3 regions of the Microbacterium natoriense genome follow, and region 2 is predicted to be linked to each of the others. Evidence: predicted binding sites of a transcription regulator. Region 2 holds the regulator's gene; each other region holds the start of a gene.

Region 1 (4,269 bases), 1.3 Mb from region 2:
CGTTAACGATCCGGTACCGGGTTTCACGCGATGTGCGTCCCGGAATCAGACGAGTTCGGGGCGTTCCACTCGGCGTCCGCGGCGGGAGGCGAGGAGCATGTCGACCACGAATACGGCGATCGCGATCCACACGAGGGTGAATCCGGCCCAGCGAGCGGGCGGCATGGCTTCGCCGAGCACGACGACGCCGAGCAGGAACTGCATGATCGGGGTGATGAACTGGATCATCCCGATCAGGGTGAGATCGATCCGACGGGTGCCTGCCGCGAACAGCAGCAGCGGAACCGCGGTGGCGACGCCCGCGAACGCGAGGAGCACGGCGTGCCAGGCGCCGTTCTGCCCCATCGTGATGCCCTCAGGCGTGGTGGCGACGAGAATGAGCTGCACGACGGCGATCGGGATCAGCCAGAAGGACTCGAGGGTCAGCCCGCTGACGGCATCCACCGCTGGTCCGATCTTCTTCTTGATCAACCCGTACACCCCGAACGACGCCGTGAGCGACAGGGCGATCCACGGAAACGACCCGTAGACGACGATGATCACCACGACGGCTATAGCGGCGATGCCGATCGCGACCCACTGTGCGACCCGTATGCGCTCACGCAGCACGAACACGCCGAGGAGCACGGTGGTGATCGGGTTGATGAAGTAACCGAGACTCGTCTCGACGACATGACCGTTGAGAGTGCCGATCACGAAGACCTGCCAGTTGACGTAGATCAGCACGCCCGCGAGCGCGGTGAGGGCGAGAAGCTGGGGCCGGCGGATGATCGCGCCGAGCGCCTTCCACCCGCGGGTGACCGTGAGCAGGACCACGCAGAACACCAGCGAGAGCACGACGCGCCATGCGACGAGCTCCCAGGGTCCGGTCGGTGTCAGAAGCAGGAAGTACAGCGGCAGCAGACCCCAGAGGAGGTATGCGGCGATCGCGTACAGTGCCCCCGTGGTCCGGGTGGCGCTGGTCGCTTCTGAGGTCACCACGCAACCCTATGCCCGGGCAACGAAGAAGGCCCGGATGCCGAAGCATCCGAGCCTTCTCGTCTTGTACGCCGTATCAGCGGACGACGACAGCCAGCACGTCGCGAGCCGACAGGACGAGGAACTCGTCTGCGCCGAACTTCACCTCGGTGCCGCCGTACTTGCTGTAGAGCACACGGTCGCCCACGGCGACATCGAGCGGGACGCGGTTGCCATTGTCATCGATGCGGCCGGGGCCCACGGCCACGACCTCGCCCTCCTGGGGCTTCTCCTTGGCGGTGTCAGGGATGACCAGGCCACTCGCGGTGGTCTGCTCGGCCTCGACCTGCTTGATGACGATGCGGTCCTCGAGCGGCTTGATGGAAACCGACACGGTCTACCTCTTCTTTCTTGACGATGACACGAAAGACTCGTTCGCACTCTCAACCCGAGAGTGCTAATCCAGTCTAGGCGGTCGGCTGGCACTCACGCAATGCGAGTGCCAGCCACCCGCCGCCTAAGCTGAGCAGGTGGAGATGTCCGAGCTGCGCGCCCTGCTCACCCCCGACGGTCTGGAGCTGCTCGACGCCCTGGGCCCGATCGAGTCGACGGGCGAGGTCGCGAAAGCGGTGTCGCGGCTTCGCGCCGCCGGGCACTCGCCTGATCTGGTGTCGGCGGTCGTCGGTCAGGCGCATCTGCGCGCGAAGGCGACCGCGAAGTTCGGCGAGTTCGCCCAGCGGATGCTGTTCACCCGCGCGGGCCTCGAGCAGGCCACGAGACTCGGAGTCGGCGCCCGCCACGCCCAGCGACTCCGCGCGGCCGGCATCACGGCGGTGGCCGACCTCGGCTGCGGCATCGGAGGAGATGCGCTCGCGTTCGCGGGGGCCGGCCTCGAGGTGCTCGCCGTCGACGCCGACGAGGTCACCGCGGCCATCGCCGCCTACAACCTCGCCCCGTTCGGCTCGGAGGTGCGACACGGTACGGCCGAAGACGCGTACGCCGCGCTCGGAGATGTTCCCCTCCCTCGGTCGGATGCTTCGGATTCCGCCGAGGCAGGCGCACAAGACCGAGGGAAGCGCGCGGCGCAGAGCGGTGCTCGAGCGATCTGGATGGATCCGGCCCGCCGCACCTCGGGGCACAGCGAGACTCGGCGCGTCTCGGCCGAGGACTACTCCCCCTCGCTCGACTGGGCGTTCGACGTGGCCTCGCAGGTTCCGACCGGCATCAAACTCGGCCCCGCGCACGACCGCGATGCGCTCCCCGCCGACTGCGAAGCTCAGTGGGTGAGCGCCGATGGCAGCGTGGTCGAGCTCGTCGTCTGGACGGGCGTCCTCGCGCGCCCCGGCATCCGTCGCTCCGCCCTGGTCATCCGGGGCGACCGCTCGTACGAACTCACCTCTGGCGCCGACGCCGAAGACGCACCTGTGCGCGAGCTCGGCGCGTACCTGCACGAGCCCGACGGAGCCGTGATCCGCGCCCGCCTGATCGGCGACGTCGCCCGGAGCCTCGACGCGGGCATGCTCGACGAGCACATCGCCTATCTCACGTCGGATGCCGCGTTCACGAGCCCCTTCGTGCAGTCCTTCCGTGTACGCGAGACGATGCCGGCGAATCCCAAGGCGATCAGCGACGCGCTCAAGCGCCACGACATCGGCACGATCGAGATCAAGAAGCGCGGGATGGATGTCGATCCGGCGGCGTTCCGCAAGAAGCTCACCCTCAAGGGCGCCGAGACGGCGACGCTCATCCTCACGCGCGTGGGCTCCCGGAGGCTCGCGATCCTCGCCGATCGGGTGCCCGCCGCGTCGTAGGTCATCCGTCGGGGTCTGTCACCTCGATCGGGTCGCCGGTCTCGGTATCGATCACGATCGTCGACGCGCCGCCGGCGTTCTCGGTGATCGTCAGATAGGGCGTTCCCCAGTTCGTGAACTGTGCGGACACTTCGATGCGCCCGTTCTCGTCTTCGGCCGTGAGGGTGAGCCCGTCTTGGAGGGTGTCGGATTCGAGGCCGCAGGCGGTCGCATCGAGTGCGTCGACGATGAGGCAGCGCTCGTTCTGGTCGGAGTCCGTGAAGCGGTAGGCGATCCAGGCCGGCTGCTCGCGGACGTACCCGACGACCGAGACGCCCGCGAGGTACCCTTCGTCGATGAGCGCCTGCGCGCGCGTGCGCTCGTCCCCCTCGAACTGGTCGAGCATCGAGGCGTCGTTGTCCCAGCGCTGGATGGCGACCATAGGCTCTCCCGCGGTCGAGAGCATCCCGTAGGCGTTGATCGAGGCTCCGAAATCGCCCTCGGCCGCGTCCTCCTCTGGCGGGAGGGAGATGGTGGCGTTCAGGCCGTAGGCGAGGTTGACGTCGTCGGCCCGCGCGCATCCGATCTGACTCTGTCCGGCGGCCTCGAGCACGAGGCAGTTCTGATCGCCGTCGCTCTGTGTGCCGAACCACACCAGCGCATCGTCGTCTCGCGCGACCGCGCGCAACGTGCCCTCATCGAACTCGTACTTCTCGTCGAGTTCGAGCTTGTGCTGCACCTCGTCTTCCGTCAGGGCGACGGCATCACGCACGCGGGGTGCGAACAGCGCCCAGCCTGCCCCGAGCCCGAAGATGAGCAGAAGAGCGGATGCCGCGGCCACGGCCTTCCAGTGACGGCGGAGGGTCGGGCGCCAGGAGAGTTCTTCGGTCGTCGGACGAGCGCCGCGAGACGTGGATTCCGATGGCTCCTCGGCTGCCTCGCGAGCGTCGGTCGTCGAGCGCGCCGCAGTCGAGTCGAAAAGCCGAGACGAGACGTCTGTTCCCTGAGGCCGAGAGATGAGAACGTGTTTCGCCTCGGTCGCTTCGCTCCCACGCTCAACCGCCGGGAGCTCGTCGGTCGATGAACGAGGGTCGGGCCTCGAGTGCGCATCGGGCGAGTCGACTCGCGGAGGCTCAGGCTGCTCCAGCTCACGCAGACGCGCCGCCTCGGCATCCGTCAGTCCGCCTCCTCGGCCATAGGCCTTGTGCTGCAGCGCGCGCAGCTCGTCGGGCTCAGGAATCGGCGTCATCGGAACTCCTCGTGATCAGCGAATGCGAGGTCAGCGCCGCCGGATCGCCTTCGGCGTCGAACAGGATCTGCGCCTCGACCAGCCCCTCTCCGCCATCGACCTCTCGCCTCAGGCTGGTCTGGAGGCCTCGCATGATCGCCACATCCCGCTCACGGCAGGCGGGTGCGGTCGTCTCACCGTCACTGATGATCGCGCAGACGATGTCTCCGCCGTCGCGTGTCGCGAACCACACGATCGTGCCGTCCTCCTCGGCGATCGGGCGCAGGGAGCCCG
Region 2 (4,269 bases):
ATCGCCGCGCTGCGTGCCGCGCAGGGGGGTGATGCCGCGGCCCTTGATCGTGAGCACGTCGCCGGATTGCACTCCGGAGCGGATCTCGAGGTCGACCTCGCCGTCGAGACCCTGAATCGTGGTCTCGGTGCCGAGGATCGCATCGGTCATCGACACCTCGAGCGTCGCCAGCAGATCGTCGCCGTCGCGGCTGAACGCGGGGTGGGGGTTCACGGTCACCTCGACGTAGAGGTCACCGTTGGGGCCGCCGGCCTTGCCGACCTCGCCGGAGCCCGGGAGCTGCAGCCGCAGCCCCGTCTCGACGCCGGCCGGGATGTCGAGCGACACCGTGCGGCGCGAACGCACACGACCCTGCCCTGCACAGGTGCCGCAGGGGTACGGGATCGTCGTTCCGTAGCCCTCGCAGGAACCGCAGGGCTGGGAGGTGACGACGTTGCCCAGAAGACTCCGAACCTGCCGCTGGACGTGGCCCGAGCCGCCGCAGATGTCGCAGGTGACGGGCGAGGTGCCCTCCTGGCAGCACGATCCCTGACACGTCTCGCAGAGCACTGCCGTGTCGACCTCGATGTCGCGATGAGCGCCGAAGACGACGTCGTCGAGTTCGAGGGTCACGCGCACCAGCGCGTCCTGGCCGCGCTCGCGACGCGATCGCGGCCGGGCGCGTCCGCCGCCCTGTGATGCTCCGAAGAACGTCTCGAAGATGTCGCCGAATCCGCCGAACCCGCCGAAGTTCGCCGAGGCCCCATCACCGCCGCCCATGTCGTAGCGTCGGCGCGAGTCCTCGTCGCTCAGCACGTCATAGGCGTGCGTGACGAGCTTGAACTGCTCTGCCGCGTCATCGCCCGGGTTCACATCGGGGTGCAGCTGACGCGCGAGCCGCCGATAGGCCTTCTTGATCTCATCGAGGGAAGCGTCCCGGGACACCCCGAGAACCTCATAGTGGTCCGCCACGATCGCCTTTCTGCGTGTGTCTTCGTGCGCGCCGCGTCAGCGGCCCGCCTCGTCTTCGTCGAGCATCCGCGACAGATAGCGGGCCACGGCCCGTGCCGCCGCGAGGTTGCTCGGATAGTCCATGCGCGTGGGCCCCATCACGCCGACCCGCGCCGTGCCGCCGGGGGCGGCGTAGTCGCTGGCCACGATCGACGCCTCACCGAGTCCGAACGGCGCGTTCTCGGTGCCGATGCTGGCCGACAGCCCATGGGCATCGGCCTCCATCTCGCTCATCAGTCTCAGGAGCGTCACCTGCTCCTCGATCGCCTCGAGGAGAGGATGGATGCTGCCGCGGAAGTCCTGCCCGCGGCGGGCGAGCGTCGCCGCTCCTGCCATCACCAGCCGCTCCTGACGGAACTCCCCCAGCTCATCGATCACGACGCTCGACAGTGTGCGCAGCACGGCGTCCTTCGTCATGTCGTCGTCGAGGAGCCCTTGCAGACGCTCGGCGGCCTCGCTCACCGCCCGCCCCGTGATCATGGCCGACAGACGCGCGCGCAGCACGGCCAGATCCGACTCGTCCACCATCTCCGGCAACGCCGTGACCCGCTGCGAGACCCCGCCGGCGTCGGTCACCAGAACGATCAGCATGCGGTTCGGAGCGAGCAGCACCAGTTCGAGGTGCGTGACGTGGGCCCGCGCGAAGGAGGGATACTGCGCGAGCGCCACCTGGCCGGTGAGCTGGGTGAGCACACGAACGGTGCGGGCCATCAGGTCGTCGAGATCGGCGGGGTCCGTGAGGAAGGACTCGATCGCGGTTCGCTGCGCCACCGTGAGCGGGCGCAGCTGTGCCAGGTGGTTGACGAAGACGCGGTAGCCCTTGTCCGTGGGCACACGCCCGGAGGACGTGTGCGGTGCGGTGATCAGCTCCTCGTCTTCGAGCAGCGCCATGTCGTTGCGGATCGTCGCCGCGGAGACTCCGAAGGAATATCGATCCACGATCGAACGGCTGCCGACGGGTTCGTGCGTCTCGACGTAGTCCTGCACGATCGCCCGGAGCACCTGAAGGCCTCGTTCACTGACCATCGCATCCCTCCCGTCTGGCACTCTGACACCTAGAGTGCCAATCCTAACGCGTACACCTTAGGATGGCGCTCATGCCAGCGCCGTGCACAGTCTCCCTCTCCTCCGGCGCGGTCCGGGGAACGGCCGAGGCGGGCATCCGCCGCTTCCTCGGCATCCCGTACGCGGCCGCGCCGTTCGGCGACAACCGATTCCGCGCGCCTCAACCCGTGCAGTCGTGGAAGGACGAACGGGACGCCACGGCATTCGGGGCGACCTCGCCGCAGCTCCCCTACCCCGGCGCGATCGGCGAGCTGCTCGGGTCCGTGCGCATCGAAGGCGACGAGATCCTCACCGCGAACGTGTGGGCGCCGACCGATGCGTCGGCTGCTCCGGTGCTGCTGTGGATCCACGGCGGCGCGCTGGAGCGGGGCGCATCCGCCATCCCGCTGTACGACGGCGAGGCGTTCGCGCGCGCCGGCATCGTCTTCGTGTCGATCAACTACCGCCTGGGCTCCGAAGGCTTCTCGGTCCTCGAAGGCGCACCCCGCAACCTCGGGCTGCAGGATGCCGCAGCCGCTCTGGAGTGGGTGCATGCGGAGATCGGCGCCTTCGGCGGTGACCCCGGGCAGATCACCGCGATGGGCGAATCGGCCGGAGGCGCCATCGTGGCGGGCCTGCTCGCACGCCCCTCTTCGCGCGCCCTGATCGCACGCGCGATCATCGAGTCGGGTCCGCTCGAGGCGCAGAGCGCCGGCCGAGCAGGTCGCGTCACCGCGCAATTGGCCAAGCGTCTCGGGATCGCCGCCGACCGCCGTTCCTTCGCCGGTGTCGCACCGGATCAGCTGCTGGAAGCGCGTCGCGACCAGGCCGCCGGCTCGTCGCCTCTCGGTGGAGCCCCAGGCTTCCAGTTCGCGATCGATCCGGAGAGCCTGCCCCATTCGCCGCACGAGGTGCTGGGCGAGATCGACACGCCTCTGCTGATCGGCAGCAACACCGACGAGTACCGACTGTGGTTCGCTCCCGCAGCGCTCGCCGCCATCCGTCCAGTGAAGCTGCTGCTGGCATGCCTGGCCCTGCGCATCCCCCGGCGCGCCGTCGCGGCCTATCGGGCGGAGTTCCCCGGCGCGTCCACCGGGGAGATCTTCGGTCAGCTCGCGACCGACATCATGCTGCGCGCGCCGCTCAGCCGCGTCGCACGCGCGCGCACGGCCCCGACCCACGTGTACGAGTTCGCGTGGCGGAGCCCGGTGCGCGATCTGCGTGCGGCGCATGCCCTCGAGCTCGGCTTCGTCTTCGACCGGCTCGTCGACGAGGAAGCGCAGCGCCTGGCGGGCCCTGATGCTCCTCGCGAACTCGCGACGGAGATGCACGCGTCGTGGATCTCGTTCGTGAAGACGGGAGACCCCGGCTGGCCCGTGTACGGCCCCGATCGGCTGACGCGGCTCTTCGACACCGTCAGCACGACGGTCCCCCAGCGGCGGACGACCGCGATGGACCTGCTCCCCTAGTCGGTCAGCTCGCGCACCACGGCGTCTGCGAGAAGTCGGCCCCGCAGGGTCAGACGCACTCTGCCGTGCACCGCGGCTGCCGGGTCGACCAGGCCGTCGGCGATCAGCCCGGCGACCCGCGAGCGCTTGTCAGCGGGCAGATCGGCGACCGCGATGCCCTCGGCGAGCCGGCTCAGCAGCAGCACCCGCTCCAGCATCCGAGCCTCGTCATCCGGACGCTCGGTGCCCGCGGCCGGAGAGTCGAAAGCGGCGAGACGCTGCGCATAGGCCGCCGGGTGCTTGACGTTCCACCAGCGGAGCCCCGCGACGTGACTGTGGGCGCCCGGCCCGAAACCCCACCAGTCGCTCCCCCGCCAGTAGGCCAGGTTGTGACGGGAGCGATTGTCGTGCTGGGTCCCCGAGGTCGTCGAAGGACGCGCCCAGTTGCTCACCTCGTACCATTCGAAGCCGGCTGCGGCGAGCCGGGAGTCGGCGAGCTCGTACATGTCGGCCTGGAGATCGTCATCGGGCGTCGGCACGTCGCCCCGGCGGATCTGCCGCGCCAGTTTGGTACCGTCTTCGATGATCAGCGCGTACGCGGAGATGTGGTCGGAGTCGAGCGCGAGCGCCGCGTCCAGCGACCGCTCCCAGTCGCCGAGCGACTCGCCGGGGGCGCCGTAGATCAGATCCACGCTGACCGCGAGACCGGCGTCCTTCGCTGCAGCGACGGCCGTGTCCACGTTCTCAGGACGATGCGTGCGGTCGAGCGCGGCGAGGACGTGCGGGA
Region 3 (4,269 bases), 560 kb from region 2:
CGATCAGGCGCCAGGGCCGCAGCGAGGAGTGGTCGGCGACCCGGCCGGCGGCCGCAACGAGCTGCAGGAGCTCCTCTCGGCCCGGTGCGAGCTCGGTGACCTTCGACCAGGACTGGCGAGAGCGGACCGCCTCGAGCGCGCTCACTCGGCGTCCGGCGTGAAGTTCAGGGCGATCGAGTTCATGCAGTAGCGGTCGCCGGTGGGCGTGCCGAAGCCGTCGGGGAAGACGTGGCCCAGGTGTGAACCGCAGTTCCTGCAGCGCACTTCCGTGCGCGACATGCCCAAGCTCGTGTCCTCGATGAGCTCGACCGCCTCGGGGCGGATCGACTCGTAGAAGCTCGGCCAGCCGCACCCCGAGTCGAACTTCGTACCGCTCTTGAAGAGCTCGGCACCGCACGCGCCGCAGGTGTAGAGCCCGGCGCGCTTCTCGTCGAGCAGCTCGCCGGTCCATGCACGCTCGGTCGCGGCCTGGCGCAGCACTGCGTACTGATCGGCGCCGAGTTCTTCGCGCCACTGTTCTTCGGTCTTGTCCACGCTGTACGACATGGACCCATTCTCTCGCGTCTGCCTGTGACCGGGCGCAGTGCGACGAGAATGGAGGGATGACGGATGCCGTGCAGCGACGATACGCGCGTTTCGCCGAGGAGGAGGCGCCAGGGCGCAGCGAACTGTACGCCGAGTGGGCGCGCGGCGTCGCCGCGGATGATGCGGTCAGTCGGGTTATCGAACGGATACCCGAGAACAGGCGACAGCCGCCGCTGGTGTTCGCCGTGACCCGGATGCTCGGGGCAGGCCTGGACGGCTTCGGCGCGTGGCGCGACTTCGTGCTCGCACACGCGGACGACATCGTCGCCGAGTGCACGGCGAGGCGGCTGCAGACCAACGAGCCGCTGCGGCTCTCCCCGCTGCTCCCGGTCCTCAGCGAGATCGACGGGCCGATCGCGCTGCTGGAGATCGGGGCGTCGGCAGGGCTGTGCCTGTACCCCGACCGCTACTCGTACCGGTTCATCGATGCGGCCGGCGCTGTGCGGCGGACGCTCGATCCGGAATCGGGCCCGTCGCCGGTGGTGCTGGAGAGCGTCGTCACGGGAGCCCTGCCGCCCATGCGCCTGCCGCGAGTCGTGTGGCGCGCCGGCATCGACCTCACGCCTCTCGATGCGGTTGACGACCGCGACCGGCGCTGGCTGCAGGGACTCGTGTGGCCGGGGGAGGAGGGGCGCGAGCAGCGCCTCACCGCGGCACTCGACATCGCGGCATCCGATCCGCCCCTGCTGATCGCGGGCGACGCGCTCGCCGAAGTCGACGCGCTCGCGCGCTCGGCGCCCGCCGACGCGACTCTCGTGATCACGACGCCGGGTGTGCTCGTGCACATCCCGCGCGAGCCGAGGACGGCGCTCGTCGAGCGCATCCGCGGGCTGCCCGCCCGATGGATCACGATCGATCCACCAGGGCTCCTGGATGTATGGGAACCCGCGGTCGACGCCGCGACCTGGCCGGGATTCGTCGTCGCCCTCGACGGTGCGGTGCGCGCGGCATCCGACCCGCTCGGGCGCCGATGGGAGTGGCGCGCAGGCATGCACGCCACGGCGATCTAGTCTGTTCCCATGCTGGGTGAGATGACGGAGCGCGACCGCGCCATCCTCGCGCTCGAGACCCTGTGGCCTCGGCACAGCGGCGCGAAGGAGGAGGCGATCCGCGCCCAGCTCGGAATGAGCGCGGCACGCTACTACCAGCTGCTGGGCCGCCTCATCGACTCGGAAGAGGCGCTGAGATACGACCCGATGCTGGTCGCCCGACTCCGTCGCATCCGCGACGCCCGGGCGTTCCAGCGCTCCACACGGTCTCCAGGATTCGTCGGCTAGCATCGAGGGGTGTCCAAGCCCACTCGAGACCGATTCGATGACGTCCCCCGTTCGACTGGACGAGTAGGGGCGCACCGTGCCGAGGCTCCGGGCATGAACGGCTGGGTCGTTCTGCTGTGGTCGTTCGTGGCCGCTCTCGTGCTCATCATCGGCGGCATCTTCGGCTCTCTCGTGGTCATGGGGCGCATCAGCCTGTTCCCCGAGGCGGTGCCGAGCTCCACTCCCACGCCGATCGAGACCGGCGTGGTCGACACGAGCTATTCGGTCGTGATCCTGAACGCGACGACCGACGAGGGGCTCGACACGCAGATGCGCGACACCTTGATCAACAGCGGCTGGCCGGCGGGCATCGTGTTCGCCAGCGACAGCACGAGCCAGGATTTCTCCACGACGACGGTGTACTACGTCGACGCAGCTGACGAGCTGGCGGCGATCGGACTCGCCAACCTCCTCGGCGGGGCAGAGGTCGAGCAGAGCGACTTCTACGCCGATCAGAACACCACCGACCAGAAGCAGATGACCGTCGTCATCGGCCTCGACCGCGTAAGTTCTGCTCCGGCCGCCCCTGAGGACACGCCGGCGCCCTGAGGCGGTGCCCGTCTCCCTCTCCGGCGGCTTGCACTCGAAGGTGTCGAGTGCCAGAATGGCGTTAGCACTCTCTCACTCTGAGTGCTAAACCCAACGTCTACGTCCAGGAGGGACGACAAAACTCATGGCAAAGATCATCGCTTTCGATGAGGAGGCCCGCCGCGGCCTCGAGCGCGGCCTCAACATCCTCGCCGACGCCGTCAAGGTGACGCTCGGCCCGCGCGGTCGCAACGTCGTGCTCGAGAAGAAGTGGGGCGCTCCCACGATCACGAACGACGGTGTGTCCATCGCCAAGGAGATCGAGCTGGACGACCCGTACGAGAAGATCGGCGCGGAGCTCGTCAAGGAGGTCGCCAAGAAGACCGACGACGTCGCAGGTGACGGAACCACCACCGCCACCGTCCTCGCTCAGGCACTCGTCCGCGAGGGCCTGCGCAACGTCGCGGCCGGCGCCGACCCCATCTCGCTCAAGCGCGGCATCGAGAAGGCCGTCGCCGCGATCACCGAGGAGCTGCTGTCCAGCGCCAAGGAGATCGACTCGAAGGAGCAGATCGCCGCGACCGCATCGATCTCGGCTGCTGACCCCGCCATCGGCGAGCTCATCGCCGAGGCGATCGACAAGGTCGGCAAGGAAGGCGTGGTCACCGTCGAGGAGTCCCAGACCTTCGGCACCGAGCTCGAGCTCACCGAGGGCATGCGCTTCGACAAGGGCTACCTGAACCCGTACTTCGTGACGGACCCCGAGCGTCAGGAGGCGGTCTTCGAGGACGCCTACATCCTGATCGCGAACCAGAAGATCTCGAACATCAAGGACCTTCTGCCCATCGTCGACAAGGTGATCCAGGACGGCAAGGAGCTCGTCATCATCGCCGAGGACGTCGAGGGCGAGGCTCTCGCGACCCTCGTGCTGAACAAGCTCAAGGGCATCTTCAAGTCGGTCGCCGTCAAGGCTCCCGGCTTCGGCGACCGCCGCAAGGCGCAGCTGCAGGACATCGCGATCCTCACCGGTGGTCAAGTCATCACCGAAGAGGTCGGCCTCAAGCTCGAGAACGCCACGCTCGACCTGCTGGGTCGTGCACGCAAGGTCATCGTCACCAAGGACGAGACCACGATCGTCGAGGGCGCCGGTGAGGCAGACCAGATCGAGGGTCGTGTCACGCAGATCCGTCGTGAGATCGAGAACACCGACAGCGACTACGACCGCGAGAAGCTGCAGGAGCGTCTCGCCAAGCTCGCCGGCGGCGTCGCCGTCATCAAGGCGGGTGCGGCGACCGAGGTCGAGCTCAAGGAGCGCAAGCACCGCATCGAGGACGCCGTCCGCAACGCGAAGGCAGCCGTCGAGGAGGGCATCGTCCCCGGTGGTGGCGTCGCGCTGATCCAGTCGGGCACCAAGGCCCTCGACGCTCTCTCGCTCACGGGCGACGAGGCGACCGGCGCGAACATCGTCCGCGTCGCGATCGAGGCTCCGCTGAAGCAGATCGCTCTCAACGCCGGTCTCGAGCCGGGTGTCGTCGCGAACAAGGTCGCCGGGCTGGAGTCGGGGCACGGTCTGAACGCCGCGACCGGCGAGTACGTCGACATGTTCGCCGCGGGCATCATCGACCCGGCCAAGGTGACGCGTTCGGCTCTGCAGAACGCCGCTTCGATCGCCGGCCTCTTCCTCACCACCGAGGTCGTCGTCGCCGACAAGCCCGAGAAGGCTTCGGCTCCGATGGGTGACCCGTCGGGCGGCATGGACTTCTGATCCTTCGATCCCCACGCCCCACTCCAGACAGCGCCAGCGCGCTGCCCGGAGCCTCCGGGCGCGGGGCCCCGGCTC

The links. The regulator HrcA, encoded in region 2, represses chaperone genes, less so after heat shock. The targets are predictions, from matches to a motif close to TTNGCACTCGNNNNNNNCGAGTGCNAA.
Region 1: groES (co-chaperone GroES) is a predicted target of HrcA. The motif match lies at 1,437-1,463, and genes of this name have one in related genera.
Region 3: groL (chaperonin GroEL) is a predicted target of HrcA. The motif match lies at 2,512-2,538, and genes of this name have one in related genera.

The regions. Positions count from the first base shown of each region.
Region 1 is NZ_JAUSXV010000001.1:1,694,175-1,698,443, reverse strand. It holds gene rarD (EamA family transporter RarD) at 46-978, opposite strand; gene groES (co-chaperone GroES) at 1,055-1,351, opposite strand; gene QFZ53_RS07765 (class I SAM-dependent methyltransferase) at 1,488-2,768, shown strand; gene QFZ53_RS07760 (hypothetical protein) at 2,770-3,996, opposite strand; gene QFZ53_RS07755 (hypothetical protein) at 3,980-4,269, opposite strand, start outside.
Region 2 is NZ_JAUSXV010000001.1:2,964,161-2,968,429, forward strand. It holds gene dnaJ (molecular chaperone DnaJ) at 1-951, opposite strand, end outside; gene hrcA (heat-inducible transcriptional repressor HrcA) at 988-2,016, opposite strand; gene QFZ53_RS13935 (carboxylesterase/lipase family protein) at 2,088-3,503, shown strand; gene hemW (radical SAM family heme chaperone HemW) at 3,500-4,269, opposite strand, start outside.
Region 3 is NZ_JAUSXV010000001.1:3,528,492-3,532,760, reverse strand. It holds gene QFZ53_RS16740 (nitroreductase family protein) at 1-145, opposite strand, end outside; gene msrB (peptide-methionine (R)-S-oxide reductase MsrB) at 142-546, opposite strand; gene QFZ53_RS16730 (DUF2332 domain-containing protein) at 603-1,595, shown strand; gene QFZ53_RS16725 (DUF3263 domain-containing protein) at 1,605-1,862, shown strand; gene QFZ53_RS16720 (LytR C-terminal domain-containing protein) at 1,956-2,450, shown strand; gene groL (chaperonin GroEL) at 2,575-4,194, shown strand.